3 regions of the Kitasatospora sp. NPDC029312 genome follow, and region 2 is predicted to be linked to each of the others. Evidence: riboswitches for the same ligand, from Rfam matches in the RefSeq annotation. Region 2 holds a riboswitch; each other region holds the start of a gene.
What was found. Region 2 has a riboswitch for cyclic di-AMP ahead of ACZ4WV_RS29845 (C40 family peptidase). Riboswitches for the same ligand answer to the same signal wherever they lie in the genome.

Region 1 (10,352 bases), on a different contig from region 2:
GGGCGATCACGTGGTCGCGGATGTACGCCGCCTCGGCGAGCGTCTTCATGCCGCGGGCGTAGTCGGTCAGCCCGGGGATGTCGAAGGAGCGGGTGACGCTGCCGGGGGTGAGCACCAGGACGTCGTACTTCTGCGCGACCACCTCGTCGGTGATCTTGCGGACGACGCAGACCTTGGACGCCGGGTCCACACCGATGGCACCGCCGGGGACGATGTGGGTGCGGCGCAGGGAACGGCGCAGGGACACGGCCACGGACTGGGGGGTGAGGACGCCGGCCGCGACGTGGGGGAGGAGGGGGAGATAGAGCTGGTAACTGAACGGCGTGACCAGCGAGATCTCGCCCTCCGACGGCGAGAGCTTGCGTTCGAGGCGGCGCGCACACTCCAGGCCGGCGAAGCCACCGCCCACGATCAGGATCCGAGGTCGTTCCATCGCTCATCCCTTTGTCGTGCAGGTCGTCAGAGTCCCCATTACTGTCCGCCACACTCGCACGGAGCAGCGGCGGCTGCCACCGGGAGAGGGCGTCTGAGGTAGGGGGTGCCGATGGGGCTGGTGTGACGCGGGCACGGGCCGCGGGACCGGTGCGCACGTCGGTGCCGGGCGCACCGATAAGCTGTCGGGCGTGCTCCCCGAGGTGACGGCGGTCCGGTACGTGACGCCACTGCGAGAAGGCGGCTCGATGCCGGGCCTGGTCGAGGCCGACGACCGGCGGCTGTACGCGCTGAAATGGGTCGGCGCGGCGCAGGGCCGGAAGGCGTTGGTGGCGGAGGTGCTGGCCGGGGAGTTGGGCCGGCGGCTCGGACTGCCGGTGCCGGAGCTGGTGGCCGTCGACCTGGACCCGGTGCTCGCGCGCAGCGAGCCCGACCACCAGATCCAGGACCAGATGCGGGCCAGCGGTGGCACCAACCTCGGGATGGCCTTCGTCAGCGGCGCGCTCAACTTCGATCCGCTCTGCTTCGAGGTGGACCCCGAACTCGCCGGGCAGGTGCTCTGGTTCGACGCGCTGATCGGCAATGTCGACCGCTCCTGGCGCAACCCCAACCTGCTGGTGGCGACCGGCGGGCTGCGGCTGATCGACCACGGCGCGAGCCTGATCTTCCACCACAACTGGGCGGGCGCCGCCGCGTGGGTGCGCCGTCCGTACGACGCCTCCGACCACGCGCTGCTACGCGCCCGCCCGGACCTGGTGGCGGCGGACAAGGCGCTGGCGCCGCTCGCGGAGGCGGCGGTCGAGGCGGCGGTGGCGCAGATCCCCGAGGTCTGGCTGGTGGACGAGTTCGGCTTCGACTCGCCCGAGGAGGTGCGCGCCGCGTACCGTTCCCAGCTGACCGGGCGACTGGCCGGTCCGCGTGACTGGCTGCCGGAGGTGCCCGCATGACCGAGCCGATGCCGACCGGACGGTCGACGGGGCTGTCGGCCGGGCTCCCGGCCGGGCTCCCGGCCGTGGTGGAGCTGCACGACTACGAGTACGCCGTGATCCGTGCGGTGCCGAGGGTCGAGCGGGGCGAGTGCGTCAACGTCGGGGTGCTGCTGTACTGCCGGCACAGCGCCCATCTGGCCGCGCGCACGCACCTGGACCAGGCCCGGCTGCTGGCGCTGGACCCGGTGGCGGACGTGCACGGGGTGCGGCGGGCCCTGCAGGGGATCGAGGCGGTCTGCCTGGGCGGCCCGTCGGCCGGTCCGGCGGCGTCGGACAGCCCCGGGCAGCGGTTCCGCTGGCTGACCGCACCGCGCAGCGCGATCGTCCAGCCGGGGCCGGTGCACACCGGGCTGACCGCGGACCCGGACGCCGAGCTGCGGCGGCTGTTCGACCAGCTGGTGCTCTGAGGCCGCCCGGCGGGTGCTCGGCGCCTGCTCGGTGAGTCCGCGCGGACGCCGAACGGCGGGACTGTGAGGCGGCTCGCCGACGGTTGCCGTGGTCAAAGCTTGAGTTACTGAAGCACTTGGCCGTACCCTGGCCCCATGGGTTCGACCTCGACGACGACCGTACCGACCAACGCCGAGCTGATGGAGGCGTTGGCCGCCGTCGGCGCCGCGTATTTCCAGGACTTCGCGGCGGCCGCGGCCCGGCACGGGCTCTCCTCCTCGCAGGCCAAGGCGCTGGGCGCGGTGCAGGAGCCGGTGCCGATGCGGGCGCTGGCCGGGCGACTGGGCTGTGACGCGTCGAACGTGACGGGGATCGTGGACCGGCTGGAGACGCTGGGCCTGGCCAACCGGGAGGCGGCGGCCGGTGACCGCCGGGTGAAGATCGTGGTGATCACCGACGAGGGCCGGGAGATCCTGAACCGCATCCGCAGCGAGATGGGCCGCACCCACCAGGCCTTCGAGGCGATGACCGACGAGCAGCGGGTCGCCCTGCACTCGATCTGCGCGCAGGTCCTGCCGGTGCTGGCCGGCCGGACGGGCGGCGCACAGCAGTAGCGGGCCGTCCGCCCGCCGACGATCGGCGTGACCTCGGCTGTTAGGCTTGCGAAGCGTGAGCGCGAAGCCCCAGATCCCCAATGTCCTGGCCTCCCGGTACGCCTCGGCGACCCTGGCCCAGCTGTGGTCCCCCGAGCACAAGGTGGTCCTCGAGCGCCACCTGTGGCTCGCCGTCCTGAAGGCCCAGCAGGACCTGGGTATCGAGGTGCCGGCCGACGCCGTCGCCGACTACGAGCGGGTGATCGACCAGGTCGACCTCGGCTCGATCGCCGCCCGGGAGCGGATCACCCGCCACGACGTGAAGGCCCGGATCGAGGAGTTCAGCGAGCTCGCCGGCCACGAGCAGATCCACAAGGGCATGACCTCCCGGGATCTGACCGAGAACGTCGAGCAGCTGCAGATCCGCCAGTCCCTGGAGCACGTGCGGGACCGCACGGTGGCCGTGCTGGTGCGCCTCGCGAGCCTCGCCGCCCAGCACTCCGAGCTGGTCATGGCCGGCCGTTCGCACAACGTGGCCGCCCAGGCCACCACCCTCGGCAAGCGCTTCGCGTCGATCGCCGACGAGCTGCTGGTCGCCTTCCGCCGCCTGGAGGAGCTGATCGCCCGCTACCCGCTGCGCGGGATCAAGGGCCCGGTCGGCACCGCCCAGGACATGCTGGACCTGCTCGGTGGCGACACCGACAAGCTGGCCGAGCTGGAGCGCCGGGTCGCCGCGCACCTCGGCTTCGACAACGTGCTGACCAGCGTCGGCCAGGTCTACCCGCGCTCGCTGGACTTCGAGGTGCTCACCGCCCTCGTCCAGCTTGCCGCCGCGCCGTCCAGCCTGGCCAAGACCATCCGCCTGATGGCCGGCCACGAGCTGGTGACGGAGGGCTTCAAGGAGGGGCAGGTCGGCTCCTCCGCGATGCCCCACAAGATGAACACCCGCTCGTGCGAGCGCGTCAACGGCCTGGCCGTGATCCTGCGCGGCTACGCGTCGATGACGGGCGAGCTGGCCGGCGACCAGTGGAACGAGGGCGACGTCTCCTGCTCGGTGGTGCGCCGGGTCGCGCTGCCGGACGCCTTCTTCGCCTTCGACGGCCTGCTGGAGACCTTCCTGACCGTGCTGGACGAGTTCGGCGCCTTCCCGGCCGTGGTCGAGGCCGAGCTCGACCGCTACCTGCCGTTCCTGGCCACCACCAAGGTGCTGATGGGCGCGGTGCGCGCGGGCGTCGGTCGGGAGACCGGACACGAGGTCATCAAGGAGCACGCCGTCGCCTCCGCGCTGGCGATGCGCGCGGGCGCCCGGGAGAACGAGCTGCTGGACCGGCTGGCCGCCGACGAGCGGATCCCGCTGGGCCGGGCCGCACTGGACGCGCTGCTGGCCGACAAGCTCTCCTTCACCGGTGCGGCCGGCGCCCAGGTCGCCGAGGTGGTCCGCCGGGTGGAGGCCGTCGCGGCCGCCTACCCGGAGGCCGCCAAGTATGCTCCCGGCGACATCCTCTGACGCTTCGTCAGTCCTTCGTGGGCCCTGCCGCCGGACCGGTGGCGGGGCCCTCGTGCGTGTGGACGTGGCCCGGGTCGAGCGGCGGGGTGGTGCCGCAGTTCCATGCGCAGTCCGGCTCGGCGACCGGGCGGTCCTCGGGCGCGAGCACGTTGCCGCGGACGGTGGCGGAGGCGATCAGCCCGCCGCCGGCCAGCAGGCCCGCGCAGATCAGCATCGCGGTGTGGAAGGCGGAGTCCACCGCGGACGGCACCCGGTAGGCGTCGCCGCTCAGCCCGGCCAGCGCGGGGAGGGCGGCCACCGCGAGCAGGCCGGCGGCGCGGGCGGCGGCGTTGTTGACGCCGCTGGCGATGCCCGCGTGCCGTACGTCGACGGCCGCCAGCACCGTGGCGGTCAGCGGCGCCACCAGCAGGGTCATCCCACTGCCCATCACCGCGACGGCGGGCAGCACGTCCACCCAGTAGGAGGAGCCGGGGCCGATGCGCAGCATCAGCAGCACGCCGGCGGCGCACAGCAGCGGGCCGACGGTGAGCGGGACGCGCGGGCCGATCCGCTTGCCGAGGCGCCCGGCGCGCGCCGACAGGGCCAGCATCAGCACCGTGATCGGCACCAGGGCGAAGCCGGAGACCAGCGGGCTGAAGCCGGACACGATCTGCAACTGCACCACCAGCAGGAAGAACACCCCGCTGAACGCCGCGTAGACGCAGAGGGTGACCAGGTTGACGGCGGTGAACAGCCGGGAGGAGAACAGGCCGAGCGGCAGCATCGGCTCGGGTGCCCGGCGTTCGACGGCGACGAAGGCGGCCCCGAGCAGCAGGCCGGACGCGCCGGTGAGCCAGACGGCGGGGGACAGGCCCTCCCCGGCGGCGGTGAGCGCGTAGGTGACGGCGCCGAGGGCGAGCGCGGCGAGCAGGGCGCCGGGCACGTCGAAGCGGCCGGAGGCGGACTCGTCGCGGCTCTCGGGGACGTAGCGGGAGGTCACCGCGACCACGGCGGCGGCCAGCGGCAGGTTCAGCAGGAAGATCCAGCGCCAGCCGGGCCCGTCCACCAGCCAGCCGCCGAGGAAGGGGCCGACGGCCGCGGACACCCCGCCGAGGCCGGACCACAGGCCCACTGCGGCCGAGCGGTCGTCAGGGTCGAAGACGGCCTGGAGCATGGCGAGCGAGCCGGGGGTGAGCAGCGCCCCGCCGATGCCCTGGACGGCCCGGGAGATGATCAGCACCTGGATGTTCGGGGCGGCGGCGCAGGCGGCGGACGCGGCGGCGAACCAGATGACGCCGATCAGGAAGACGCGGCGCCTGCCGTACCGGTCGCCGAGTGCTCCGCCGAGCAGGATCAGGCCCGCCAGGGTGAGCAGATAGGCGTTCAGCGTCCATTGCAGGGACGCCAGGGAGGCGCCGAGGTCGGTGCCGATCCGGGGCAGCGCGACGTTCACCACGGTGCCGTCGAGCATCGCCATGCTGGAGCCGAGCACGGTTGCCAGGAGCACCCAGCGACCCCGCGCGGTGCTCAGGCGCAGGGTGCCGGCCTTTGAGGTGGCCACGGGCTGATCCTGCGCCCCACGGGGTGCACGTGACAAGGGTCACCGGGCGGTGTGTCCGTTCCGAACGGTGCGTGAGCGGACGGTCGCCGTCCGCGGCCGAGTTCGCCGCAGGGTCATGGATCAGTGGCGCCGCGTGTTTGGATTGTGTACGTACGGTGTGGTCGGCCATGCGGAGGGTCACCGTCCGGCGGGGGATCGTTGTGCGTTCAAGAGATCGACATTGCTTCACTCGAACGGATGAGTTTTAGTTCAGCGACCGCCCGGCCAGCCCGGGCGGATCCACCGGGTGGAACGCCGAGTCCTGCCGCTGCCCGGCGGTTCGAACTGAGCTCTGTACGGCAGGAGCGGGGGACCCACAGGTAAGTCGCCGGACCGGACTGCGCGCTTCTCGGCGCGAACGTCCAGGACCGGCTAGGGGTGAAGCCGCGCATGCGGCCGGGCAACTCCAGCCCGAACCCGACAGCTCACCTCGCAGGCGTCGGAGAGGAAAATTCCATGCCTGCTCAGGCCCGTCGTATCGCCCTGCCCCGCGCCGCCCGCATCGGCATCGCGACCGCCGTCACCGGTGTGTCCTTCGTCCTGCCGCTCGTGACCGCCGTGAGCGCCCAGGCCCACGGCACCGCCGCTGCCCCGGCCGCTTCGGCGCCGCAGCACACCGCCGCCGCGGACGCCCCGGCCGCCACCCCGGCCGCCGCCCAGGAGAGCTACCGCGTCGTCAGCGGTGACTCGCTGTCGAAGATCGCCGAGGCCAAGCACGTCGAGGGCGGCTGGCACGCGCTGTACGAGCGCAACCGCTCGGTGGTCGGCGCCAACCCGAACCTGATCTTCCCCGGTCAGCAGCTGTCGATCACCGCTCAGGCCGACGCCCCGAAGCCGGCCGCTCCGGCCGAGCCCGCCGCTCCGGCCAAGCCGGCCGCCCCGGTGCAGGCCCAGACCGAGGCCGCCAAGCCGGGCGTCCAGGTCCAGACCCAGGTTCAGACCGCCGCTCCGGCCCAGGCCGTCACCGCCGCGCCGGTCGCCGCCACCTCGGGCTACGTCGCCCCGGTGGCCAACCCGGTGCTGGGTGAGGCCTACGGCGTGGCCGGTTCGATGTGGGCCTCCGGGCACCACACCGGTCAGGACTTCGTCGTCCCCACCGGCACCCCGGTGCGCGCGGTCGCCAACGGTGTCGTGGTGAAGGCCGGCAACGGCGGCGCCTACGGCAACGAGGTCGAGATCAAGCTCGCCGACGGCAAGTACGCCCAGTACGCGCACCTGTCCGTGATCGGCGTGAAGATCGGTCAGACCGTCACCGTCGGCCAGCAGCTCGGCCTCTCCGGCGCCACCGGCAACGTGACCGGTCCGCACCTGCACTTCGAGATCCGCACCGGTCCGGAGTACGGCTCGGACATCGACCCGGTCGCGTACCTGCGCGCCCACGGCGTCGCGCTCTGACCCCGGTCGGACCGCACGCCGCCCCCGCTCGGACACTGCTCTGACCGCGGGTTTCAGGAACCACCGCTGGTGCGGGGCGAATCGACCGCCCGGGATGGTCATGTCGGGTGACCGCTCGACCGGGTGATCGCCGCACCGGTGGACATGGGCGCGGGACACGCCCAAGGCCGGCCCGGCTCCACGAGGACTCCTCGTGGAGCCGGGCCGGCCGCTGCCGTTCCCGGGGTCGATCCGGGGGCCGGTCAGTGCCGGTGGGCGGGCAGGCCGTGCTCGGCGGCGCCCAGCAGGGCGTGCATCCGGTGGCCGAAGTCCTCGGTGTCACCGGCGGGTTCCCGGAAGACCAGGCGGACGTCGCGGTGGCCGTGCGGGACCGGGCGGTGCGTCAGACGACGACGGCCTGGGCGTCGATCTCCACCAGCATGGGCTCCCGGGGGAGTTCCACGAAGACGGTGGTGCGGCAGGGCTTCACGCCGCCGGGCTTGATGTTCTCCTCGATGAACTCGGCGTAGACCTCGTTCATCAGCGGGAAGTCGGCGCGCTTGGTGAGGTAGACCCGGAACATCACCACGTCCTCGATGGTGGCGCCGCCCGCCTCGACGATGGCCTTGACGTTCTCCAGGGTGCGGCGGGTCTGGGCCCGCACATCGCCGTGGTGGATCAGCTCGCCGGTGGCCGGGTCCTGCGAGCCCTGACCGGACACCTGCAGGATCGGGCCCTTGCGGACGCCCTGGGAGAACATCCAGGCGGGGACGGGCGCGCCGTCGGTACGAATCTCGATCTTCTCGGGCACAGGGCTCCTTCGGTCGTGGCGGATCATCAGTTTCGCTCGGACCGGCCGCAGTCGGCCGAGACGGCACGGGCGGTGGCGAGCAGCTGCGGGAGGAGGTCCAGCACCTGCTCGTACGGGAGGACGACATCGGGCACGGAGATGGAGGCGGCGGCGACCACCCGGCCGCTGGCGTCCCGGATCGGTGCGGCCACGCAGTTGATGAAGGACTCGTGCTCGGCGTGGTCCTGGGCCCAGCCCTGGGCGGCGACCTTCTCCAGCTCGGCGAGCAGCGCCTCGGGCGTGGCGAGGGTGCGCTCGGTGTGCGGCGTGAAGTCGATCCCGGTCACCACCCGGCGGCGCTCGGGCAGTGGCAGGTCCGCCAGCAGCACCTTGGAGACGGCGGCGCAGTGCAGCGCGGCGCGCAGGCCGATCCGGGAGTACATCCTGACCGGGTGGCGGGAGTCGAACTTGTCGATGTAGACCACCTCTCCGCCCTCGTACGCGGCCAGGTGCACGGTCTGGCCGGTGGCGGCGTTCAGCTCGGCGAGGTGCGGGGCGGCGATCCGGCGGATGCCGCGCTGTTCCAGGGCGAGGCCCGAGAGCGCGAACAGGCCCGCGCCGAGGTGGTAGCGGTAGGCCGCGTCGCGGTAGACGAAGCGTTCCTCCTCCAGGCTCTGGAGGAGTCGGAGCACGGTCGTCTTGTGGACGCCGAGCACCTCGGCCAGCTGGTCGAGGGAGCGCTCGCCCTCGCCGAGCTGGGCGAGGACGCGCAGGGCGCGGGTGACGGTCTGGCTCATCGGGCTCGGGCTCCGGTCAGGGGGCTGGGGGTCGTGCTCATTGTGCCGGGGCCCGGAGCGCCGGGGAGACGATTCCCTCGGCGGTGACCAGGGTGGCCGCCCAGTCGGCGGGCGGGGCGTCGAGCAGCGCCGCCACCGCGCGGGCGGCCGGCAGCTCGGCCTGGTCGCCGGGGGCGGTCAGCGCGCAGGCCGCGCTCAGGTGGCCGAGCCGCAGCCGGCGGCGTTGGTCCAGGCCGCGGACGGTGCCGGCCAGGTAACCGGCCGCGAAGGCGTCACCCGCGCCGGTGGCTTCGACCACGTCGACGGCCAGCGCCGGTTCGCTGACCGCCGTGCCGTCCCGCTCCAAGGCAGTGACCACCCGGGCTGCGTCCTTGACCACCACCGTGGCGGGGGAGGGGAAGCGGCGGCGCAGCGCGGCGGGATCGTCGGTGCCGAAGGCCGCCTGCGCCTCATCGGCGCCGAGCAGCAGCAGATCGGCGGCGTCCAGCAGGGCGGCAGCACGGCGGGGTCGCGGTCGCGCCACAGCGCGGGACGCCAGTTGAGGTCGAAGCTGACCATCCCGCGGCCTTCGGCCGGCTGGACCCCCGGGCTCTGCCGGCGCTCGATGACGAGGGCGCGCAGCAGGGCCAGGCAGTCGTCGGAGAGGGCGGCGGTGATGCCGGACAGGTGCAGCAGCCGGGCGCCGGCCAGCAGCGCGGCGGCGGCCGGGTCGGCGAGCAGCGCGGGGGAGAGCGCGGCGGCCGCGGAGCCGCGCCGGTGATAGTGCAGGCGGCTGCGGCCGGGGCCGAGGTCGTGCCGGTGGCCGGTGGCGCCGCCGACCTCCTTGAGGTAGAGGCCGGTCGGGCGGTGCGGATCGACGGAGACGGCGGACACGTCCACTCCGCGGGCGGCGACCTCGGCGAGCACGCGGCGGCCGAAGCCGTCGTCACCGACCCGGCTGATCCAGGCGGTCGGCACGCCGAGTGCGGCCAGCGCCCCGGCGACGTTGGACTCCGCGCCGCCGACGGAGAGCCGGAAGCTCTCCACGGCCTCCAGGGGGCCCGGGCGGTCCGGCAGCAGGACGGCCATCGACTCGCCCACGCACACGGCCGTCGGGGGAGGCCCGGGCGGCGTCGGCCCCGGGGTGTCCTGTCGCGGCATCTGGGGGCTCCTCTCGTGCGGCCGTTGCCCGGCGTCGTCGTCGGCCGTCCGTGGCTGTGGTCCGGCGTCGGCGGCGGCCGTTCCCTCGGGCCGCCGGCCCGGCCTGACCGCCAGTCGGGTCCGTTGACCGTGATCCGGCGCCGATGCTAGAACCGTGGTGCCAACATGTGCAACCGTCGTTGCGCATGTTGCAACACGGCGGATGGAGGACAGGGTGGAGCAGACGTTCGCGAGCAGCGCCGACGGGCCGGGCATCGCCGAGGACACGGTGGCGGCGCTGGCCGACGAGAGGCTCGACTGGCGGTTCAAGGCCGCCCCGCCGGAGAGTTGGGGCCACACCGTCCGGGACTGGCTCGCCACCGGACCGACCCTCTCCTCCCTCGGCACCCCGCTGCTCACCCTCGACGGCGCCGCCGTCGAGCACAACGTCCGCACCATGGCCGACTGGTGCGCCAAGGCGGGCGTCGCGCTCACCCCGCACGGCAAGACCACCATGGCCCCCGCCCTGTGGCAGGCCCAGCTCGCCGCCGGGAGCCATGGCATCACCCTCGCCAATCTGCCGCAGGTGAGGGTCGCCCGCGCCTTCGGCGTCCAGCGCATCCTGCTCGCCAACACCCTGCTCGACCCGGCCGGGCTGGCCTGGCTCGCCGCCGAACTGACCGCCGATCCGGGCTTCGCCTTCCTCTGCTGGACCGACTCCACCGAGGGTGTCCGGCTGATGGACGAGGCGCTGCGCGCCGCCGGGGCCGAGCGCCCGGTCGAGG
Region 2 (10,352 bases):
GACGCGGCCGAGCCGTACCTGGCCGGCGGCGGGGCGACCCGGACGGTGGCGCGGGAGGCGGACGGCTCGGTGGCCGTCCAGTGGCACACCGGCCCGGCCCGGCACGAGGCCGGCTCGCCGAACGTCATCGGCGCCTACGCGATCGCCTCGGCCTGTCGGGCGCTGACCGAGGCCGGTTTCGACGCGCTGGAGGCCCGGGAGCGGCTGCTGGTCGAGCGGCTGACGGCCGGGCTGGCGGAGATCCCGCAGGTCAAGGTGCTGAGCCTGTTCGGTCCGGATTCGGCCCGGGTGGGCGTGCTGTCCTTCATCGTCCAGGGCTGGAACAGCTCGCACTTCTCGGCCGCGCTGTCCGCCGAGTACGGCATCGGGGTGCGCGACGGGCTGTTCTGCGCCCACCCTCTGGTGCGGACCCTGCTCGGGGACGAGGAGGTGGCGCCCTCCGAGTGCGGGGCGCCCGAGCCCTCGCTCCCCGGCGAGCGCAGCCTGAACGCGATCCGGGTGAGCTTCGGCGCCGGGACGCCGGACGAGCACGTCGAGCGCTTCCTGACCGCCGTCCGCGAGCTCGTCACGGACGGCGCGGCCTGGAACTACCGCAACGAGGGCGGCCGTTGTGTCGCCACCGTGGAGGTGGACCGGGGCCGCCGCGAGGCCTGAGCGAGGGGCTACCCGTCTGCTCGTCTGCTGGTCTGCTCGTCTGCTGGTCTACTCGTCCAGGCCGAGGGCGAAGGCCGCTTCCAGGTCGTGCTGGGAGTAGGTGCGGAAGGCGATCTGGGTCTCGGTGTGGGCCACGCCCGGGACCTTGTTGAGCCGGCCCGGGATGACCTCGGCCAGGTCGTCGTGGCGGCGCACCCGCACCATCGCCACCAGGTCGTAGCCGCCCGTCACCGAGTAGACCTCGCTGACGCCCTCGATGGCCGCGATGGCCTCGGCGATCTCCGGGATGCGGTCGACGCTGGTCTTGATCAGGACGATGGCGGTGATCACTGTTCGGGCTCCTTCGTGGGGTGCGGCCAGGGTATCGGGCCTCAGCCGGAGCGTCTCGGGGGGTGGCGGACGACGGTGCAGGCGAAGAGGAAGCCCGCCGAGAAGCCGATCACGTGCACCAGGTAGGCCACCCCGGGCCCGGCCGAGTGCACCGACCACCACTGCAGGGCGAACCAGAGGCCGAGCACCAGCCAGGCCGGGAAGCGCAGCGGAAGGAAGAGGAGCAGCGGAACCAGGGTGGTCACCCGGGCGCGGGGGTGGAAGCGCAGGTAGGCGCCGAGCACGGCGGAGATCGCGCCCGAGGCGCCGATCAGCACCCGGGTGGAGTCCGGCGAGTGGGCCTCGGCGAGTGCGAAGCCGTACGAGGCCAGGCTGCCGGCCGCCAGGTAGAAGAGGAGGAACCTGGCCCGGCCGACCCGGCGCTCGACGGTGGGCCCGAAGACGTAGAGGAAGAGGAGGTTGCCCAGCAGGTGTAGCCAGCCGGCGTGCAGGAAGAGCCCGGTGAGGGCGGACACCGCGGGGTGCTTGCCGGGGGTGGGGGAGGCCGGGCAGCCGGGGACGGGGTCGGGGGCCTCGGCGAGCTGTTCGGCGGTCAGCGGGCGCCCGGCCAGCAGTTCGGCCGGGACGGCGCCCCAGCGCTGCTCGTACCTCTGCTCGGCGCAGACCCGCGCCTGGCCCCGGCCGTACAGCGGGTTGAACCCGGCGGCCGGACCGAGCAGGAAGACCAGGGTGTTGACCGCGATCAGGGCATAGGTGACCGCCGGGGCGGGCACCGTCGGGCGGCCGTCCCGCGCGTCGGTGTGGTCGGTGGCCGCGAGCGCCATGCGGCCAAGCATCCCTTGGGACGGCGCAGGTGACACGGCGGTTTACGGCAGGTGGACTAGCCCTCGTGTTCGGCGACCGGTGGTCTTGGCGGTTGCCCCAGGCAATAGGCTGGGAGCGGGCATTCCCGCCTCCCGCCGCCGATGCCGGGCTCCGGGGGGAGCGCCTAGCCCGCCCAGGGACCAGCCGAGAGGATCCCCGATGACCGCCCCCGCCCTGACCGCCGAGACGCGCTGGCGCTGCACCCTGTGCGGCAACCTCACCCGCTTCGACGTGACCCGCACCGCAAGGGTGACCGAGTTCCTGCACTTCGACCTGGCCGGCGACTCCGCCGTCGAGGAGACCGAGGTGCTCAGCGAGACGATCGAGTCGGTGCGCTGCCGCTGGTGCAACGCGGTGGACCAGGTCGAGCTGGTGACCCGTCCGGGCGCCGAGGGTGCGGAGGCCGCTGCCGAGCAGGGCTGATTCCCGCCTGTGCGGTGGGCGGCGCGCGACGCGCCCGTCCGCCGCACGGGACAATACAGAACAAGACGCACGGAGCGTGACGACAGGGGCGGCCGCGGCCGCCCCCGCTGGACCAGGATCGGAGCCGAGGACGTGGTGGACGCAGCGAAGGAGCCCGCGGACGCGCAGGGGCTTCAGCCCGCTGCGCCGGCACCGGGGCAGGGCGCCGGCGCGGTCCCGTCCGAGGCGCCCCTGCCGGATGCCGCTGCCCCGGTGGCTGCTGCCCCGGAGGCCGCTGCATCGGACAGCGCCTTCCCGGAGGCGGCTTCTCCCGAGGCGGCCTCCCCCGATCCGGCTTCGCCGGACACCGACGAGTCCGGCGGGGCCGCCGGCGGCGCCGAGGCCGCTCCGGAGCGGCCCGTCGAGAAGCTGGACCGGCCGCTGCCCGAGGGCGTGCGCCGGCGCGTGGTCGGCCTGGCCTCCGACGCGCTGGGCGGGCTGCCGCCCGCGGAGCTGCCGCAGAGCCTGCGTCAGTACGTCAAGTTCACCCCCGCGCGACGGGCCAAGTACGCGGCCACCGCCCTGGCCGCGGCGCTGGAGTCGGAGCCCGCCTTCCGGGTGCGGATAGCGGAGCGGCTGCGGCTGGGCCAGCCGGACCTGGTGAAGGCGCTGGAGTCGGGCACCGTCCCCGGCGCCGCCGATCCGATGGACGTCGCCGCCGCCGCCTACCTGGTGCGGTCGGCCGGCTGGAGCCGGCTGGTCACCGAGGCCGGTGAGGAGGCCGAGCGGGCCGGTGCCGAGGACGCGGCGGCGGAGGCCGGCCGGCTGGTGGAGAAGCTGCAGGCGGAGCTGGCCGAGGTGCGGGCGACCGCGCGGGCCGACCTGGAGCGGCAGCGCGCGGAGTTCGAGGGCGTCCGGCGGGAGGTCGAGTCGCTGCGCAAGAGGGTGCGTTCGCTGGAGAGCGACACCCGCCGGGCGCAGGCCGAGACCCGCCGGGTGACCGGGGAGCTGGAGGCCGCGAGGGCGCAGGCCGCGGCCGAGCGCAGCGCGGCCGAGAGCGAGGCGCGGCGGCTGCGGCACCGGGTGTCCGAGCTGGAGAACGCCGCCGAGCAGGGCCGCCGTTCGGCCCGCGAGGGGCGCAGCGTCGAGGACATGCGGCTGCGGCTGCTGCTGGACACCGTGCTGCAGTCGGCGCAGGGGCTGCAGCGGGAGCTGGCGCTGCCGGTCTCCCAGATCCGCCCGGCGGACCTGGTGGAGGCGGTGGTGCCGGGAGCGGCCTCGCCGCACGACGTGGCCCGGCGCGGCCTGGCCGAGGACGATCCGGCGCTGTTGGACCAGCTGCTGGCGATCCCGCAGGTGCACCTGGTGGTGGACGGCTACAACGTGACCAAGACCGGCTATCCGGCGCTGCCGCTGGAGCAGCAGCGGATCCGGCTGCTGGGCGGGCTGGCGATGCTGGCCCAGCGCACCCAGGCGGAGGTCACCTGTGTGTTCGACGGGCAGGACCTGGACGTTCCGGTGATCATGGCGCCGCCGCGCGGGGTTCGGGTACGGTTCAGCCGGACCGGGGAGACCGCGGACGAGTTGATCCGTCGTCTGGTGCGGGCCGAGCCGCAGGGCCGTCCGGTGGTGGTGGTGTCCACCGACCGGGAGGTCGCGGAGGGCGTGCGGCAGGCGGGCGCGCGACCGGTGGCTTCGGTCCTGCTGCTGAACCGCCTGGCCCGGCCCTGACCGGAGGCCCGGCGGCCCGGCCACTGTGACGCCTGGTCAATGCCCGTTTTGCCAGGGTGTGCGGATCCCGTGAAGTCAGCGTGGGAACCGGAGTTCACGCCTTCGGGGGAGTGGCAAAACGGATAGATCTTCACTAGGGTCAGGCGTCAAACCTATTTTCCGGAATCTCACCTGATCGGGTGAGTCCTATGGAAGAAGGAGCCGCTCCCTTGGCCTCCCACCGCCGTCCCAAGCAGCCGAGCCGCGCGCGGGTCTCCGTGCTGACCGCTGCCGCTGCGACCGCGGTCGCCCTCTCCGCCCAGGTCGCCGCGCACGCCGCGCCGCAGCCGAACAAGGCTGACGTCAAGGCGCAGATCGACCAGCTCCAGGAGGAGCAGGAGCAGGCGGCGGAGAAGTACAACGGCGCCAAGGAGCGGGCCGACCAGCTCCGCAAGCAGGCCGATCAGCTGCAGGACCAGGTGGCCCGCAGCCAGGAGCAGATGACCCAGTTGCAGACGGGCCTGGCCGAGGTGGCGGGCGAGCAGTACCGCACCGGCGGCATCGACCCGTCCGTCCAGCTGATGCTGTCCTCCGACCCGTCCGGATACCTGGAGAAGGCCTCCAGCGTGCAGCAGGCCAGCGCCAGCCAGACCGAGGCGCTCAAGGGCCTGCTCGACCAGCAGCGCCGGCTGGACCAAGAGAAGGCCGAGGCCGCCGCGGTGCTGGCCTCGCTGGACTCCACCACCAAGGACCTCAACCAGGCCAAGGCGGACGTCAACCAGAAGCTGAAGGCCGCCCAGGACCTGCTGAACTCGCTCAGCGCCGCCGACCGCGCCGCGCTGAAGGCCCAGCAGCAGCAGGACGACCGCGCCTCGCGCGGCAGCACCCGGGTCGACCTCAGCAGCCTGCCGCCGGCCAGCGGCTACGCGGCCGTGGCCGTCGCCAAGGCGATGAGCAAGCAGGGTTCGCCGTACGTCTGGGGCTCCACCGGGCCGAGCACCTTCGACTGCTCGGGCCTGATGGTCTGGTCGTACGCCCAGGCCGGCGTCTCGCTGCCGCGCACCTCGCAGGAGCAGGGCAACGTCGGCACCCGGGTGCCCTCGCTGGACCAGGCCCAGCCGGGCGACCTGGTGATCTACGGCAGCGACCGGCACCACGTCGGGATGTACATCGGCAACGGCATGGTGGTCCACGCGCCGCACACGGGTGACGTGGTCAAGGTGATGAAGGCCGACGCGATGCCGATCAACACGATCCGCCGGGTCTGACGAGCCGACACGCCCGACGGGCCGCGTTCCGGCCCTGTGATCCGCGCCACCCTCCGACCGGGGTGGCGCTTCGGGTTCACCCGTCCTTCGCTCCCTCGTTTGAGGTTTGATCAGCTTTCCGTGCGGCGGCGATCACCAACGGTCATTTTCACAAATGAACATGGGTAATCTTCCGTCTTTTTTCTGACAAGGATTTGAACGGATCACGGTTCAGTTACTAGGGTCGTGCCCCGAACCACCGCACTGTCGATCACCCAGCCTGGGTGGCGGCGGTGGTTACCGCCGAGTTCGTGAAGCAGCGGGACAGGTCGACGCGACTGTCCGACAGGGGAGCCCAGCAGTCCGGGCGCTGTGGAGCGGAGCCGGGGAACCACGTTCCTCCGGGGTGAATCGGCGCCAGGTCGGCCGTTGGAACGGCCGTGAGGCGTCGTAGGGCATGCTTCCGGCCCGAACCCGTCAGCTCACCCGGTAGGCGGATGTAGGAAGAAGGAGTCCGCCTTCGTGGCGTCCCATCGCCGTCCCAAGCCCGCCAGCCGTGCCCGGGTCTCGATCCTGACCGGTGTCGCCGCGGCAGCCGTCGCCCTCTCCGCGCAGTCCGGCGCGCACGCCGACCCGCAGCCGACCAAGGACCAGGTCAAGGAGCAGGTCGACCAGCTCAACGAGCAGGCCGAGCAGGCGACCGAGAAGTACAACGCCGCGCAGGAGAAGCAGCAGGCGCTGGAGAAGCAGGTCTCCGGTCTGCAGGACCAGGTGGCCCGGCAGCAGTCCCAGGTGACCGACCTGCAGGGCGGCCTCGCCGAGATCGCCGGGGAGCAGTACCGCAACGGCGGCATATCCCCGACCGTCCAGCTGATGCTGTCCTCCAGCCCGGACAACTTCCTCAACCAGGCCGGTGCGCTGAACCAGGCCGGTGACACCCAGAAGAACCAGCTGAAGGAACTGCAGGAGCAGCAGCGCAAGCTCGACCAGGACCGCAGCGAGGCCCAGGGCAAGCTCACCGAGCTGGAGTCCACCACCCAGCAGCTGAAGGCCTCCAAGGACGAGGTCCAGAACAAGCTGAAGGCCGCGCAGGACCTGCTCAACACCCTGACCGAGCAGGAGCGCCAGGCGATCCGCCAGGCCGAGGAGAAGGCCGCCGCCGACGCCAAGGCCCAGGCCGACGCCGCCGCGAAGGCCGCCCAGCAGCAGGCCGCCGCCGACCGCGCCTCGCGCGACAGCGGCCGCAGCGACATCGGCTCCGGGGGCTCCTCGTCCTCGCCGGTCGTCAAGCCGGTGGCCCCCGGTAGCTCGCACGGTGCCGCCGCGCTGTCCGCCGCCGCCTCCAAGGTCGGCAGCCCGTACGTCTGGGGCGCCACCGGCCCGAGCTCCTTCGACTGCTCCGGTCTGATGGTCTGGGCGTTCAACCAGGTCGGCGTGTCGCTGCCGCGCACCTCCCAGGAGCAGGCCGGTGCCGGTACCCGGATCGGCTCGGACATCTCCCAGGCCCAGCCCGGCGACCTGCTGATCTTCTACAGCGACGCCCACCACGTCGGCATCTACGCGGGCAACGGCCAGGTGCTGCACGCGCCGAAGCCGGGCGCGTCGGTCCGCTACGAAGCGGTCTCCAACATGCCGCTGGCCTCCATCGTGCGGGTCTGATCCGTACGAAGGCCTCCCTGGGCCCGGTCCTCCCACGTGGAGGGCCGGGCCTGCGGCTTTACCGGCGGCTCGGGCTGATGTCCGATTAGGGGTCGAATATTCGGGTCCGGAGGGGTTTGGACTCGCTTGCCCGGACTCGCTAACGTCTGCCACCGGACTCCCGCTCGACGGCCGCCCACCGGGGTGCGGCCGCGGGGCCGCGCCGCAGGATCGGAGCCGCCGCCGCCATGTCCGTGCACCGCCGTTCCCAACTGCTCGCCCGTGCCCTGGTGTTGACCGCGGCCGCCACCACGGCCCTGGGCGTGGCGGCCGCCGGCAGCGCCCAGGCCGCTCCCGGCGCGCCGGACGCGCCGGACCGCAAGGACGTCAAGGCGCAGGTCGAGCAGCTGTACGACGAAGCCGAGCAGGCGTCCGAGAGGTACAACGCCGCGCAGGAGGCCCAGAAGCGGCTGCAGAGCGAGACCACGGTTCTCCAGGGGGAGCTCGCCACTGCCCAGGACCAGCTCAACGAGCTGCGCGGCGGCCTCGCGACCGTGGCCGGGGCCGAGTACCGCGGCGGCGGGATGAGCCAGACCGCCCAACTGATGCTCTCCAGCGACCCGGAGTCCTACCTCGCCCGCGCCCGCACCCTCGGCCAGGCCGCCGAGCGGCAGCAGGAGACCCTGCACGAGCTGGTCACCCGTCAGCGCCGACTCGACCAGCGCCGCAGCGAGACCGCGGGCAAGCTCGCCGAACTCGACCAGGCCCGGCGCTCGCTGGCCGAGAACAAGCAGCAGATCCAGCAGCGACTGGCCAAGGCGCAGAAGCTGCTTAACAGCCTCGGCGCCGCCGAGCGGGCCCGGATGGTCGTCCAGGACGCCGAGGACGCCGAGCAGCGCGCCACCCGCGGCGCCGACCGGCTGGACCTCGGCACCACCCCGCCGGCCTCCGAGCGCGGGGCGGCGGCGCTGGCCGCCGCGGTGCGGATGATCGGCTCACCGTATGTCTACGGATCCACCGGGCCCCGTGCCTTCGACTGCTCCGGTCTGATGTACTACAGCTGGCGGCAGGCCGGAGTGACCCTGCCGCGCACCTCGCAGGCCCAGGCGTACGCCGGGCAGCGGATCAGCCTCTCCGAAGCGCGACCGGGAGACCTGGTGATCTTCTACCGGGACATGCACCACGTCGGGATGTACGCCGGCGGCGGGGTGATGGTGCACGCCCCGTACCCCGGCGCCAAGGTGCGGTACGAGAGCGTCACCACGATGCCGGTCTCCGGGGTGGTACGGCTCTGAGCACGACGCCCTCCGGCCCGGACGACCACCCTCCGATACGCCCGGCCCACTGCGTCCTGTCCCGGCGCGGGGCGCTGCTGCTGGCGGCCGGCGGGCTGGCCCAGCTGTCGCTGCCCCCGGCCGCGCCGGCGGCACCAGCCGGGCGGGTGGCGGACCGGCGGGCCGAGGTGGCCGGTCTGCTGACCGACCGGGCGGCCTCGCTGCCCGCCCGGTCCGGGCTCGCGGGAGCCGAGGCGGTCTACCGCAACCTGGTGCTCTCCCCGGCCGACGGACCGGACCGGCTGACCGCCGCCGCCGAGCTGGCGGTGCGGATCGCCGGGTACGACGAGTACCCCGTGGTGTACCCGCGCCGGATCGCGCTGGTCCGCTCCGCGGGCGGCTGGCGGGTCGAGCGGGAGGAAGCCGTGGGCGGGCCCCCGGCGCTCTGGGACCTCGGAGAGGTCCGCACCGCCCCCGGCGCGCACTGCCTGGTGCTCGGTGTGGCCGGCGGACCAGACCCGACCGGGCTGGTCGCGGTGGGGGACCGCGCGGTGCCGGCCGTCAGCGCGGTCTGGGGCGGTGCCTGGCCGGGCCGGCTGCTGCTGGAACTGCCCGCCGCCGAGGCCCAGTTCGCCCGGCTGCTGGAGGGCGACCCGGCGGACTGGACGGGCATGGCGGCGGTCACCGTGGCCGCCCCCGGTGCGCCCCGGCACACCCCGGCGGACCGGGTGGTGATCAACCCCGAGGCCTTCGGGCGGCTCAGTGAGTTCGGCCGGCAGGTGGTGGTCACCCACGAGGCCACCCACGTCGCGACCAGGGCCGACACCCGGGCCTGGACCCCGCTGTGGCTCTCCGAGGGCGTCGCCGACTGGACCGCCTACCGGGACTCCGGCCGCAGCCCCCGGCAGATCGCCCCCGAGCTGGCCCGGGACGTCGCGGCCGGCAAGCCGCCCACCGCGCTGCCGGCCGACCGGGACTTCACCGCCGGGGCCACCGGCATCGCCCAGGCCTACGAGCAGTCCTGGCTCGCCTGCGAGCTGATCGCCCGCCGCTGGGGGCCCGAGCGGCTGGTCGCCCTCTACCGGGCGGTCGGGGCGGACGACGGGCGGGGCGAGGACCGGGATCAGCGGATCGACCGGCTGCTGCGCGCCGGGCTGGGCGTCGGCTCGGCCCAGTTCACCGCGCTCTGGCTGGCCGAGGTCGCGGCCTTGAAGGGCTGACCGAACCCCTGGCGGGGCCGAACCCCTGGCGGACGGTCCCCGGACGTCCCTTCAGCGGCCGGCCGGGGTGTTCGGCTGGTCGATGCCGTCCAGCAGGTCCTGCTCGTACGCGATGCCCGGGCGGACCGGGTAGGCGGACGCGGGCGGCAGCGCCGGGGCCTCGTCCATCACCACCGTGGGCGGCAGGGCCACCGCGGCGCGGGTGGAGCGCCAGAGCCGGATGCCGGAGAGCACGGCGGCGGTCAGCAGCAGCAGGTTGCGCAGCGTCAGGACGGCGATCGCCCAGGGGTCGCTGGCGAGGATCTGGGTGAACATGGTCGGGAACTCGACCAGCGTCAGCGGACAGGCGATCAGGATCAGCAGGGCGACCGGCCGCTGGCTGGTGCCGCGCACCGTCAGGCAGACCGCGGCGACGCCGATCAGCCAGACCAGGTACTGGGGGCTGATCACCCGGCTCGTCACCACGAAGACCAGCAGCGCGCACAGCGCGGCGTCGTACATGGTGGCCGCGTTGCGGCGGCGGGCGGTGAAGCGCCACAGCAGCAGCCAGAGGAAGCCCAGCACGGTGCCGGCCAGCATCACCTTGCTGATCACGCCGACCCACGGCCCGAGCATCTCGGGGGAGCCGTAGTTCATGGTGACCCTGCCGTCCCAGCCCCCGGCGATCCGGGCGAAGTGCAGCGGCAGCGCGCCGACCGACTCGACCTCGATGCCGCGGTCCGCCTGGAAGGTCAGGAAGTCGAAGGCGCCGTTCATGCCGGCCGCGAGCAGGAAGCCCACCGAGACGGCGGTGGCCGCGGCCAGCGTCCAGGAGCGGCGGGTGCGACGGCCCGAGGGGGTGCCGATCAGACTCAGCAGCGGCCAGATCTTGACGATGCCGCCCAGGCCCAGCAGCAGCCCGCCGACCGCCGGACGGCGGATCAGCGCCAGCAGACCGGCCAGCGTGAGCGCGGTGACCAGGATGTCGAAGCGGTTGTAGATCATCGGGCCGAGCAGCGGGACGCCGACCACCC
Region 3 (10,352 bases), on a different contig from region 2:
AGCTGGGCGGCCTCCTCAAGGCCGACGTAGGTCTGGAACCAGCCCGGGAGCACGTCGTTGAAACTGTGCCACCAGCCGGACTTGTTGGCCTCGCGGACCAGGCCGAGCAGGGCCTCCCGCTCCAGGCCGTCGTCCACGCCGTAGAGACTGAGCAGGTCCGCGACGTCGCGCTCCTTGAAGGAGACGCGGCCCAGTTCCATGCGGCTGATCTTGGACTCGGAAGCGCGGATCGCGTAGCCCGCGTCCTCACGGGTGATGCCGCGCGCCTCACGTAGGCGACGCAGCTGCGAGCCAAGGAGGATCCGGCGGACCATCGAGCCGCCGCCCGGCTGAACTGTGGTCATGCGGTCGAAACCTCCACCTAGGGCAAACAGCGCACAGTCTGCCATCAGTTGAGCGCTCACGGTGCCGATACTGACGGATGTTCCTATCAGTTCCGCACTCCGCACACCAGGATGCACGTGCATCCGGCGCTTGCATATGCCAATTGTGCGACTGCACGTGAATCGACTCTTGCATCTGCAGTGAGCGCACACCACCATGGTGCACGTGCACCTGCACATCCCTGGCAATCCCGCGGGCTCCGCGTCGACCCCACGCGCGACTCCGTGCACCGACCCGGCGTCCCACGCACCGTCGGGCGTTCGAGTGCGCGGGCGCCTGGTCGAGGGGGCGGCCGAGCGGCCGAGCGAGTCGGAGGTGACCGGCATGACCCCGGCGGGTCCAGCCGTGTCCGCCCCCTTATGGGAGGAGCTCTTCATGAGCACCGGTACGGCTTTGGCGGTTGACCCCCATGTGGTCACCTGTACGCTCGCTCCTCGCTTCGAATCGGTCAGAACCGCGCGCGACTTCACCCGGACCGCCCTTCAGCGTTGGAGCCTCATGGAGCTGTTCGACGATGTCGCGCTGGTGGCCTCGGAACTCGTGACCAATGCGCTCCGGCACGCGATCGGCGCACGGCCCGACCGGTCGGGCTGCGCCCTGGGCGAGTACGACTTTCCCACACAGCCGACCGCGGACGGACGGCTGCCGATCCGAATAAGCCTGGTGCACCGCGCGCCCCAGGTGGTCTGCGCGGTGAGCGATCCGAGCAGCATCGGACCGGTCGCCCGGGAAGCGGACTTCGTGGCGGAATCCGGCCGCGGGCTGCACCTGGTGGAGTCGTTCAGCCGTTCCTGGGGCTGGCACCCGCTGGGCAGCGGCAAAGTGGTCTGGGCCGTGTTCGAGGCCGAGCCGGCCACGGGCGTCGGGTTCGACGGACAGGTCGAAGTCGGTGGACGGCACCGGCGTTCGGCCTAGCGCCGCCCGGCACACGGCCGGCCGAAGGACGACCCGGGAGGACCACACCCCGGGCCCTTCCCCACGGCCCACGGGCTCTTTCACGCGGCGCACGGGCCTTTCCGCACGGCCCGCAACCCACCGGCCGCGCGGAGCGTTCCGGGAAAGAGACGCCCGGAGAAAAAGACAAAGGCCGTCGCGGTGTCAGCACCCACGACGGCCCCCCGATGGTGGAGCAGCGGCCGGTCAGACGGCCAGGTGGTCGAACTCCCCGTCCTTGGCCCCCAGCAGCAGGGCCGCGATCTCGGCCCGGGTGTAGATGAGCGCCGGACCGTCCGGGAAGCGCGAGTTGCGCATCGCGACGTCGCCGCCGGGCAGGGCCGCGAACTCGACGCAGTTGCCCTGGGAGTTGCTGTGCCGGCTCTTCTGCCAGACCACCCCCTCGAGGTCGGTGGCGGCCATCCCGTTGTAGGTGTGGTCAGAGCCGTGTGTGTCATGCGAGTCGTGCATAGAAGTCTCCCGAAGAGCTCCGGAGTTGTCGTCCAGCGCGGCGCCCCGGCACCGCCGAACGAACGGACCGGCCCCGTACCGGTCCGGCACAACGCCTCACTTGACGCGATGATAGCCGCAGTGCACGTGCATCAGCACGGGACGTTGCAGGTGCATGAGGCCTTTTACCGGTCGCCCCGAACTCTTCACGACCCCTTCTCCTGACGGTACGTAAACGGACATAGCCGAGTGAATCGACGAGCCGGCGATAACCGGCCGTGAGCGACCCCCCGCTAAATGTTGATCTTCGAATGCCCGGAGTCGCACCGCCGTGACGCTCCGTCAGACGCCCCTCCGGTTGTGAGACATCTCACGCGCCCCACATGCAACGCGACCGCCTGCGGCACACGTCAAGGCAACTGCGGGCGAGCACTCGGGCGTTGGGCGAGGAATGTCCGGATTGTAGGCAAAGCGCCCGGACCGGTGCGGCGGGAACACGACCCGCGCACCACGACCGCTCCAAACCCGTACGGCGGCCGACTGTAGGCCTGACAGGCAGATGTCCTACGATCTCCGGCATGAGCACCGCAGCCATCCCGGGCGCGCCACTGCCCGTCCGCACTCCAGGCTCCCGTGCGCGGGGGCGCCACCGCCGCCCTGAGCGCCCCGAGATCCCCACCGGCTCGCCGGCCCTGGTGCTCGCCGTGCCCGCGATCGCCGGGCCCGAGTCCCGTTCGGTCGTGGAGGAACTGCTCTCGATCGTCCGCAGCGAGCACACCGGCGTCCAGGCGGCGGTCGGCTACCTCCCCGCCGACGGCGCCGCGGGCAGGGGCGGGGACGAGCGCACCGTCGCCGAGCTGTTGGCCGGGGCCGCCGAGGCGGGCCTGCCGACGCCCGTCGTCGTGCCGCTGGTGCCGGGGCCGCACGGATTCCTGGCCGGACTGCACGCCATCGCCGCCGAGTACGGCGCGACCGTCACCGACGCGCTGGGCCCGCACCCGCTGCTGGCCGAGGCCGTGCACGTACGGCTCTCCGAGGCCGGGCTGGCCCGGGCCGACCGGGCCCGGCTGTTCGCCATCGCGACCGCCGCGGACGGCGTGGTCCTGACCACCGTGGGCGGCGAGGACGCAGCCGCCGCGGCCGGGATCACCGGTGTGCTGCTGGCCGCCCGGCTGGCCGTCCCGGTGGTCGCCGCCGCGCTCGACGTACCCGGCTCGGTCGCCGGGGCCGTCAACCACCTCAAGGAGACCGGCTCCCAGCGCCCGGCGCTGGCCCCGCTGGTGATCGGCCCCGAGGCGGACTCGGAGCTGCTCGCCACGGCCGCCGAGGAAACCGGCTGCCCCTCGGCCGCGCCGCTGGGCGCCTACCCGGCCATCGGCCAGCTGATCGCCTCCACCTACCTGGCCGCGCTGCCGATGCCGTCCCCGGAGGAGCTGGCCCGGGCCGAGGAGGAGGCCGCGGCGGCCGAGGAGGGCTCCCGCGGCGCCCACGCGGCCGCCCAGGGGCCTCTGGAGGCCTGACAGGCGGCCTCCGGGCCCGCCGGTCGCGCCACTTGTCGCGCTCGTCCCGCATCGAAGGTCCGAAGGGCCCGGAACGGCTTCGTTCCGGGCCCTTCGGCTTGCCCGCGCCCGCACTCCCGCTCCCGCCCCGTCCGGTTGTCCTGGTACGGGAAATAAAGGAGATAGGGGTGCGATCGGGCGTGATGTCCGATCTGTCGCGCTTTCGGACCGGAATGCCGGGACCGTTTTCCGGCGCTCGTTCCATCGCCACCGGCCGCCGCCACGGCGCGCCCGTCACGCTCGTCGACAGCCCGTCAGCCCGTTTCTGAGGCGGAGACAATTTCGCGGGTCCGCAAGTGGATTATCGGAAAACGATCATTTTTGATCACGACCGAAGTCCGATTTGACTGTTTTCCGTAAACCGTGATGCACATCACAGATGTTTGCAGTTTGAACTTAAGTCTGCTTAACGTGCTCCCCGTTCGTGACCACACGGACCCAGTTCATCCGCAACGCCGAATCCTGCCGTCGGATGTCCTGGCAGCGCGAAAACGCACCACGGCAGGAGCGGGGGAACCACAGGTAAGTCGCCCCGGGCCGTTCTTCGGAACGGTCCAGGGCTAGGGGTGAAGCCGCGCCCACAGCGCGGCCGGGCAACTCCGGCCCGAATCCGACAGCTCACCTCGCAGGCGTGGGAGAGGACCGCGTCTTCATGCTGCCCACCAACGGCACCCGCCTGTCCGGCCGTACCCGTCGCGTGATCGCCGCCCTCGGCGTCGCGGGCGTCGGCCTCACCATCCCCTGCCTCACCACCGGCACCGCCAACGCCGCCTCCGTCGCCACCTGGGACAAGGTCGCCCAGTGCGAGAGCGGCGGCAACTGGAGCATCAACACCGGCAACGGCTTCTTCGGCGGCCTGCAGTTCACCTCCAGCACCTGGGCCGCCTTCGGTGGCACCTCGTACGCCCCGCAGGCCAACCAGGCCACCAAGGACCAGCAGATCGCCGTCGCCGAGAAGGTCCTCGCCTCCCAGGGCCCCGGTGCCTGGCCCGTCTGCTCCATCCAGGCCGGTCTGACCAAGGGCGGCGCCCCGGCGGCCGTCGACACCTCGGCCGGCACCGCCGCCAAGCCCGCCGCCAAGCCCGCGCAGACCCAGGCCCCGGCCGCGAAGCCCGCCCAGCCGGCCGCGCCCGCCCCGGAGCAGGCGCAGCCCTCCACCGACTCCGCCAAGGGCACCTGGGCGCAGCAGCGCCAGGCCCACGCCCAGAACGGCGACTACACCGTCGTCGCGGGCGACTGGCTGTCCTCGATCGCCGACAAGCACAAGGTCCAGGGCGGCTGGCAGCGGCTGTACGAGCTCAACCGCAGCACCCTGACCGACGGCCCGAACACCATCTACCCGGGCCAGCACCTGACCTTCGGTGACGGCGACCAGGCCCAGGCCGACCAGTCCTCCACCTCCGGCTCGGACTTCAACTGGTTCAACCGCTCCCAGAAGGCCGGTCAGGCCGCGAACGGCGGTGCCGTGAACGCCCAGCCGACCGCCCAGGCCTCGAAGCCGGCCGCCCCGGCGCAGACCCAGGCTCCGGCCCAGGCCGCCACCGGCAGCATGGCGGCCGCGGTGTCCTTCGCCGAGTCCCAGGTCGGCCAGGCCTACGTCTACGGCGGCACCGGCAACGGCGGTTGGGACTGCTCCGGCCTCACCCAGGCCGCGCTGCGTGCCGCGGGGATCAGCATCCCGCGCGTCGCCGCCGACCAGGCCGCCGCCAGCACCCACGTCTCGCTGGACAGCCTCCAGCCGGGCGACCTGCTCTTCTGGTCCAACAACGGCCAGGACTCCGGCGTGTACCACGTCGCGATCTACGTCGGCGGCGGCAAGTACGTCGAGGCCGCCAACCCGAGCGCGGGCGTCCGCGAGCAGACCGTCGCCAACTGGGCCCCGGACTTCGCCGGCCGGGTCTGAGGCAACGGCCCACGGCTGACGGGCGACGGCTGACAGCTAACAGCCGACAGATAACAGATAACAGATTTCATCATCTGTCATCTGTCCGCCGTTGCCCGGACGCTGACCACCCGCCACCCCCGGCAAAGCCCGGGGGTGGCGGTGGCGTCTTTGTCCTCGCCCGCCGAAAGGCCGCCCCAGCCGCCACGCCGCAAAAGCGGCGCCACACGCCGACGGGCGAGCTCCGGAGAGCAACTGCTCTCCGGAGCCCGCCCGTTCACGGCGCTACCGTCCCCGGCGCTTCCCCGCCGGTTGCTCAGCGCGCGCAGGCCCCCGTGGACCCGCGCATCACCAACTCCGGCTGGAACATGAACTCCCCGCGCTGGGCGGCGTTCCCGCCGACCTCCTCCAGCAGCGCGTCCACCGCCGCCGTGGCCATCGCCTCCACCGGCTGGCGGATCGTGGTCAACGGCGGCTCGGTGAAGGCGATCAGCGGCGAGTCGTCGAAGCCGACCACCGACACGTCCTGCGGCACCGACAGCCCCCGCTGCCGCACCGCCCGGATCGCCCCGAGCGCCATCATGTCGCTCCCGCACACGATCGCCGTGCAGCCCTTGTCGAGCAGCGCCCCGGCCGCCGCGTGCCCGCCCTCCACGCTGAAGAGCGTGTGGTGGACGAGTTCCTCGGCCTCCTCCAGGCTGCGCCCGAGCACCTCGCGCATCGCGGCCGTGAAGCCCTCGATCTTGCGCAGCACCGGCACGTACCGCCGCTGCCCGACAGCCAGCCCGATCCGCTCGTGCCCGAGTTCCGCCAGGTGCTGGACGGCCATCCACATCGCGGACCGGTCGTCCGGCGAGATGAACGGTGCGTCGATCCGCTCGCTGTAGCCGTTGATCAGCACGAACGGCACCCCGCGCCCGGCCAGTCGGGCGTAGCGGTCGTGGTCGGCGGTGCTGTCGGCGTGCAGCCCGGAGACGAAGACGATGCCCGCCACGCCCCGGTCGACCAGCATCTCGACCAGTTCGTCCTCGGTGGACCCGCCCGGCGTCTGGGTGCACAGCACCGGCGTGTAGCCGTGCCGGCTGAGCACCTGCTCGATCACCTGCGCCAGCGCGGGGAAGATCGGGTTGCTCAACTCCGGCGTGATCAGTCCGATCAGTCCGGCGCTGCGCTGGCGCAGGCGGGTCGGCCGCTCGTAACCGAGCACGTCGAGCGCCGCCAGCACGGTCTGCCGGGTCGCGGCGGAGACGTTCGCCTTGCCGTTGAGTACGCGGGAGACGGTGGCTTCGCTGACCCCCGCCTGCGCCGCGATGTCTGAGAGTCGCGCCGTAGTCACGGTCCCAGAGCCTATTGCAACCACGTCAGACCGCCCACCAGCCGGTGCTGTCCGGAGCGAGCACCGTCTCGCCGCCGTCCACCACGAGTTCGGTCGAGCCGAGCAGCAGCCGACCGGGCGCCGCCATCCGCACCGGTTCGCCGGTGGTGTTCACGGTGCACACGAAGGAGCCGCGGCGGAACACCAAGGTGCCCTCGGGGGCGTTCAGCCACTCGACCTCGGTGCCGGCGCCCAGGTCCGGCTGGGACCGGCGCACGGCCAGCGCGCTGCGGTACAGCTCCAGGGTGGACGTCGGGTCGCCGGTCTGCGCCTCGACGCTGAGCTCGGCCCACTCGGCCGGCTGCGGCAGCCAGGACGGTCCGCCCGGCACCGGCCCGAAGCCGTACGGGGCCTCGGTGCCGGACCACGGGATCGGGACGCGGCAGCCGTCGCGGTAGCCGTCCTGCCCGGCCTGGCGGAAGAAGGACGGGTCCTGGCGGACCTCGTCCGGCAGGTCGGTGACGTCCGGCAGGCCGAGTTCCTCGCCCTGGTAGACGTACGCGGAGCCGGGCAGCGCGAGCATCAGCAGGCTGGCGGCGCGGGCGCGGCGCAGGCCCAGCTCGCGGTCGCCGGGGGTGCGGATCTGGGTGCCGAGGCCGGGCTCGTTGGCGAACCGGGTGGCGTGCCGGGTGACGTCGTGGTTGGACAGCACCCAGGTGGTGGGGGCGTCGACGGGGCGCATCGAGTCGAGCGACAGGTCGATCACCTCGCGCAGCGCGGCGGCGTCCCAATCGGTGCCCAGGTACTGGAAGTTGAAGGCCTGGTGCAGTTCGTCGGGCCGGACGTAGTTGGCGGTGCGCTGGACGGTCGGGGTCCAGGCCTCGGCGACGCCGATCCGCTGGCCCGGGTACTCGTCGAGGATCTTGCGCCAGCTGCGGTAGATCTCGTGCACGCCGTCCTGGTCGAAGAACGGCATGACGTCGTTGCCGAGCAGCTTGAGCTGGTCGGCGCCGCCGAGGTCGGGCAGGCCGGGGGCCTTGACCAGGCCGTGGGCGACGTCGATGCGGAAGCCGTCCACGCCCATGTCGAGCCAGAACCGCAGGATCGAGCGGAACTCGTCGGCGACGGCCTGGTTCTCCCAGTTGAAGTCGGGCTGCTCGGGGGCGAAGAGGTGCAGGTACCAGTCGCCGGGGGTGCCGTCCGGGTTCTCGGTGCGGGTCCAGGCCGGGCCGCCGAAGATGGACTCCCAGTCGTTGGGCGGCAGTTCGCCGTTCTCGCCCTTGCCGGGGCGGAAGTGGTAGCGCTCGCGCAGCGGGGACGCGGGGCCTTCGCGCAGGGCGCGCTGGAACCACTCGTGCTGGTCCGAGGAGTGGTTGGGGACGAGGTCGACGATGATCCGCAGGCCCAGCTCGTGGGCGTCCCGGATCAGGGCGTCCGCGTCCAGCAGGGTGCCGAACATCGGGTCCACCGCGCGGTAGTCGGCGACGTCGTAGCCGGCGTCCGCCTGCGGCGAGGCGTAGAACGGGGAGAGCCAGACGGCGTCCACGCCGAGGTCGCGCAGGTACGGCAGGCGGCTGCGGATGCCGGGCAGGTCGCCCATGCCGTCCCCGTTGGAGTCGGCGAAGCTGCGCGGGTACACCTGGTAGATGACCGCGTCCCGCCACCAGCCTCTGGACGCGCTGACGTTCGCCTCGTGAGCGGTGTCGGCGGCGGGCCGGGAGGTGTCGGCCAGGTTCTGGGTCATGGACGAAATCCCTTGGGGACTAGAGGAGCGGAGAACGCCGGGTCTGCGGGCGGCGCCGGGACGCGGAGTCGGCGCCGGTGCGCGCAGCGGCGTTACGACTTGGAGGCACCGGCGGTCAGGCCGGTGACCAGGTGGCGCTGCACCAGGTAGAAGAAGGCCGCGGACGGGACGGCGATCAGCACGGCGGTCGCGGCCATCAGGTTCCACTGGGCGTCGTGCTCGCTGACGAAGGTCTGCAGGCCGACGGCCAGCGTGTACTTGTCGGAGCTGAGCATGAAGGTGGAGGCGAACGGCACCTCGGCCCAGTAGGTGAGGAAGGAGTAGAAGGCGGCGACCGCCAGGCCCGGCCGGGCGAGCGGCAGCACCAGCCGCCAGAAGGTGCCGAACGGGGTGAGCCCGTCGACCCGGCCGGCCTCGTCGATCTCGACCGGGATGGTGTCGAAGTAGCCCTTCAGCAGCCAGGCGCAGTACGGCACGGTGGTGGTCGAGTAGACCAGGATCAGGCCGGTGTAGCTGTCCAGCAGGCCGAGTTCGGAGAGCATCGTGTACATCGGCACGATCAGCACCGCGATCGGGAACATCTGGGTGACCAGCAGCGACCACATCAGCGGCTTGTGCCCCGGGAATTTCATCCGGGAGACGGCGTAGCCGGTGGTGGCGGCGACCATCACGCCGAACACGGTGGTGATGCCGGAGACCAGCACGGCGTTGCCGAACCAGGTGAAGAAGTCGGTGTCGGCCAGCACGTGCTGGTAGTTCGACAGCGTGAGCTTGTCGAGGATCTGGCCGGGGTGGAGGTAGTCGGTCTTGTCCGGTCCGAGCGAGACGAACAGGATCCACGCGACCGGGAACAACGCGATCAGTCCGGCGAGGATCAGGGCGCCGTGGGACAGCGCCTTGCCCAGCGGGCCGCTCTCGCCGCGCGGGCGGACCCTGGCCGGCCTGGCGCTCGGGGCCGTGGTCGGCGCGGCGGCGGCCGGGCGTTCGGTGGTGGTGCTCATCGGGGTTACCTGCCTTCGTGGGTCAACTGGGTCCGGGGCCTCAGCCGTTGGCCTGCTCGTTGCGGGCGAGCCAGCGCCGGTAGAAGGCGGTGAAGACGATCAGGATGGACAGCAGGATCACGCCGTAGGCGGCGGACTGCGCGTAGTCCCGGGGGATCTGGCCGAAGCCGAGGCGGTAGGCCCAGGTGACCAGCAGTTGGGCGTCCGGAGCACCGCTGCCGAAGAGCAGGAAGATGACGTTGAACTGGTTGAACGTCCAGATCACGCCGAGCAGCACGACGGTGGAGGAGACGGTGCGCAGCCCGGGGAGGGTGACGTAGCGGAACTGCTGCCAACGGCTGGCGCCGTCCATCTCGGCGGCCTCGTACAGCTCGGCCGGGATCGACTGCAGCCCGCCGAGCAGCGAGATCATCATGAACGGCACGCCGGCCCAGGTGTTGACCAGGATGGCGGCCGCCTTCTGCGCCCACGGGTCGGTGAGCCAGCCGGGCTGGGGCAGGTGCAGGGCGGAGAGCGCGCTGTTGACGACGCCGCCGTCCGAGAGCATCAGGCGCCAGGAGAAGACGGTGACGAAGGTCGGCACGGCCCAGGGCAGGATGAGCAGCATCCGGTAGACGGCGCGCCCGCGCAGCTTCTTGTTGAGCAGCAGGGCGAGGCCGAGGCCGAGGGTGTAGTGCAGGAAGACGCAGATGCCCGTCCAGGCGATGGTCCACACGAAGTGCGACCAGAAGCGGTCGTACGAGCCGGGGCCCCACAGGATGTCGGCGTAGTTGTGGAGTCCGACGAAGTCGTAGCTGGCCGGGATCTCGTTGACGCCGATCGTGCGGGCGACGTTGAGGCTGTTGGCGTTCGTGAGGGTGAGCCAGAGGCCTTGGGCGAGCGGGTAGAGCACCAGGACGCCGAGCACCAGCACGACCGGGGCGGTCATCGCGTAGGCGTACCAGTGCTTGGCGTAGGAGCGCTTGAGGCGTGCCAGCGGGCCCGGACGCTGATCGCGCTCCCGGCTGCCCTTGCCGGTGGCGCCCTGGACGGCGACTGACATCGTTTGCACCTTCTCGGGGGGATTCTCGGGGGAGCCGACGGC

Region 1: it holds a riboswitch for cyclic di-AMP, as region 2 does, so the genes downstream of both, ACZ4WV_RS18495 (M23 family metallopeptidase) here and ACZ4WV_RS29845 (C40 family peptidase) in region 2, are expected to answer to the same signal.
Region 3: it holds a riboswitch for cyclic di-AMP, as region 2 does, so the genes downstream of both, ACZ4WV_RS25610 (transglycosylase family protein) here and ACZ4WV_RS29845 (C40 family peptidase) in region 2, are expected to answer to the same signal.

What each region holds. Positions count from the first base shown of each region.
Region 1 is NZ_JBVHXY010000020.1:86,074-96,425, reverse strand. It holds gene ACZ4WV_RS18525 (NAD(P)/FAD-dependent oxidoreductase) at 1-433, opposite strand, end outside; gene ACZ4WV_RS18520 (HipA family kinase) at 624-1,379, shown strand; gene ACZ4WV_RS18515 (DUF3037 domain-containing protein) at 1,376-1,828, shown strand; gene ACZ4WV_RS18510 (MarR family winged helix-turn-helix transcriptional regulator) at 1,964-2,422, shown strand; gene purB (adenylosuccinate lyase) at 2,469-3,908, shown strand; gene ACZ4WV_RS18500 (MFS transporter) at 3,916-5,448, opposite strand; cyclic di-AMP (ydaO/yuaA leader) riboswitch at 5,766-5,941, shown strand; gene ACZ4WV_RS18495 (M23 family metallopeptidase) at 5,944-6,882, shown strand; gene ACZ4WV_RS18490 (RidA family protein) at 7,265-7,672, opposite strand; gene ACZ4WV_RS18485 (IclR family transcriptional regulator) at 7,699-8,448, opposite strand; gene ACZ4WV_RS18480 (carbohydrate kinase family protein) at 8,486-8,971, opposite strand; partial or broken gene ACZ4WV_RS18475 (PfkB family carbohydrate kinase) at 9,124-9,516, opposite strand; gene ACZ4WV_RS18470 (type III PLP-dependent enzyme domain-containing protein) at 9,803-10,352, shown strand, end outside.
Region 2 is NZ_JBVHXY010000048.1:16,823-27,174, forward strand. It holds gene ACZ4WV_RS29815 (aminotransferase class V-fold PLP-dependent enzyme) at 1-654, shown strand, start outside; gene ACZ4WV_RS29820 (Lrp/AsnC ligand binding domain-containing protein) at 703-984, opposite strand; gene ACZ4WV_RS29825 (rhomboid family intramembrane serine protease) at 1,026-1,808, opposite strand; gene ACZ4WV_RS29830 (hypothetical protein) at 2,008-2,271, shown strand; gene ACZ4WV_RS29835 (NYN domain-containing protein) at 2,524-3,981, shown strand; gene ACZ4WV_RS29840 (C40 family peptidase) at 4,191-5,228, shown strand; cyclic di-AMP (ydaO/yuaA leader) riboswitch at 5,566-5,719, shown strand; gene ACZ4WV_RS29845 (C40 family peptidase) at 5,730-6,866, shown strand; gene ACZ4WV_RS29850 (C40 family peptidase) at 7,094-8,140, shown strand; gene ACZ4WV_RS29855 (hypothetical protein) at 8,287-9,339, shown strand; gene ACZ4WV_RS29860 (glycosyltransferase 87 family protein) at 9,391-10,352, opposite strand, start outside.
Region 3 is NZ_JBVHXY010000035.1:12,158-22,509, forward strand. It holds gene ACZ4WV_RS25590 (helix-turn-helix domain-containing protein) at 1-344, opposite strand, end outside; gene ACZ4WV_RS25595 (ATP-binding protein) at 760-1,299, shown strand; gene ACZ4WV_RS25600 (DUF397 domain-containing protein) at 1,525-1,788, opposite strand; gene ACZ4WV_RS25605 (sirohydrochlorin chelatase family protein) at 2,346-3,287, shown strand; cyclic di-AMP (ydaO/yuaA leader) riboswitch at 3,780-3,966, shown strand; gene ACZ4WV_RS25610 (transglycosylase family protein) at 3,958-5,229, shown strand; gene ACZ4WV_RS25615 (LacI family DNA-binding transcriptional regulator) at 5,525-6,544, opposite strand; gene ACZ4WV_RS25620 (glycoside hydrolase family 13 protein) at 6,570-8,267, opposite strand; gene ACZ4WV_RS25625 (sugar ABC transporter permease) at 8,360-9,268, opposite strand; gene ACZ4WV_RS25630 (carbohydrate ABC transporter permease) at 9,309-10,310, opposite strand.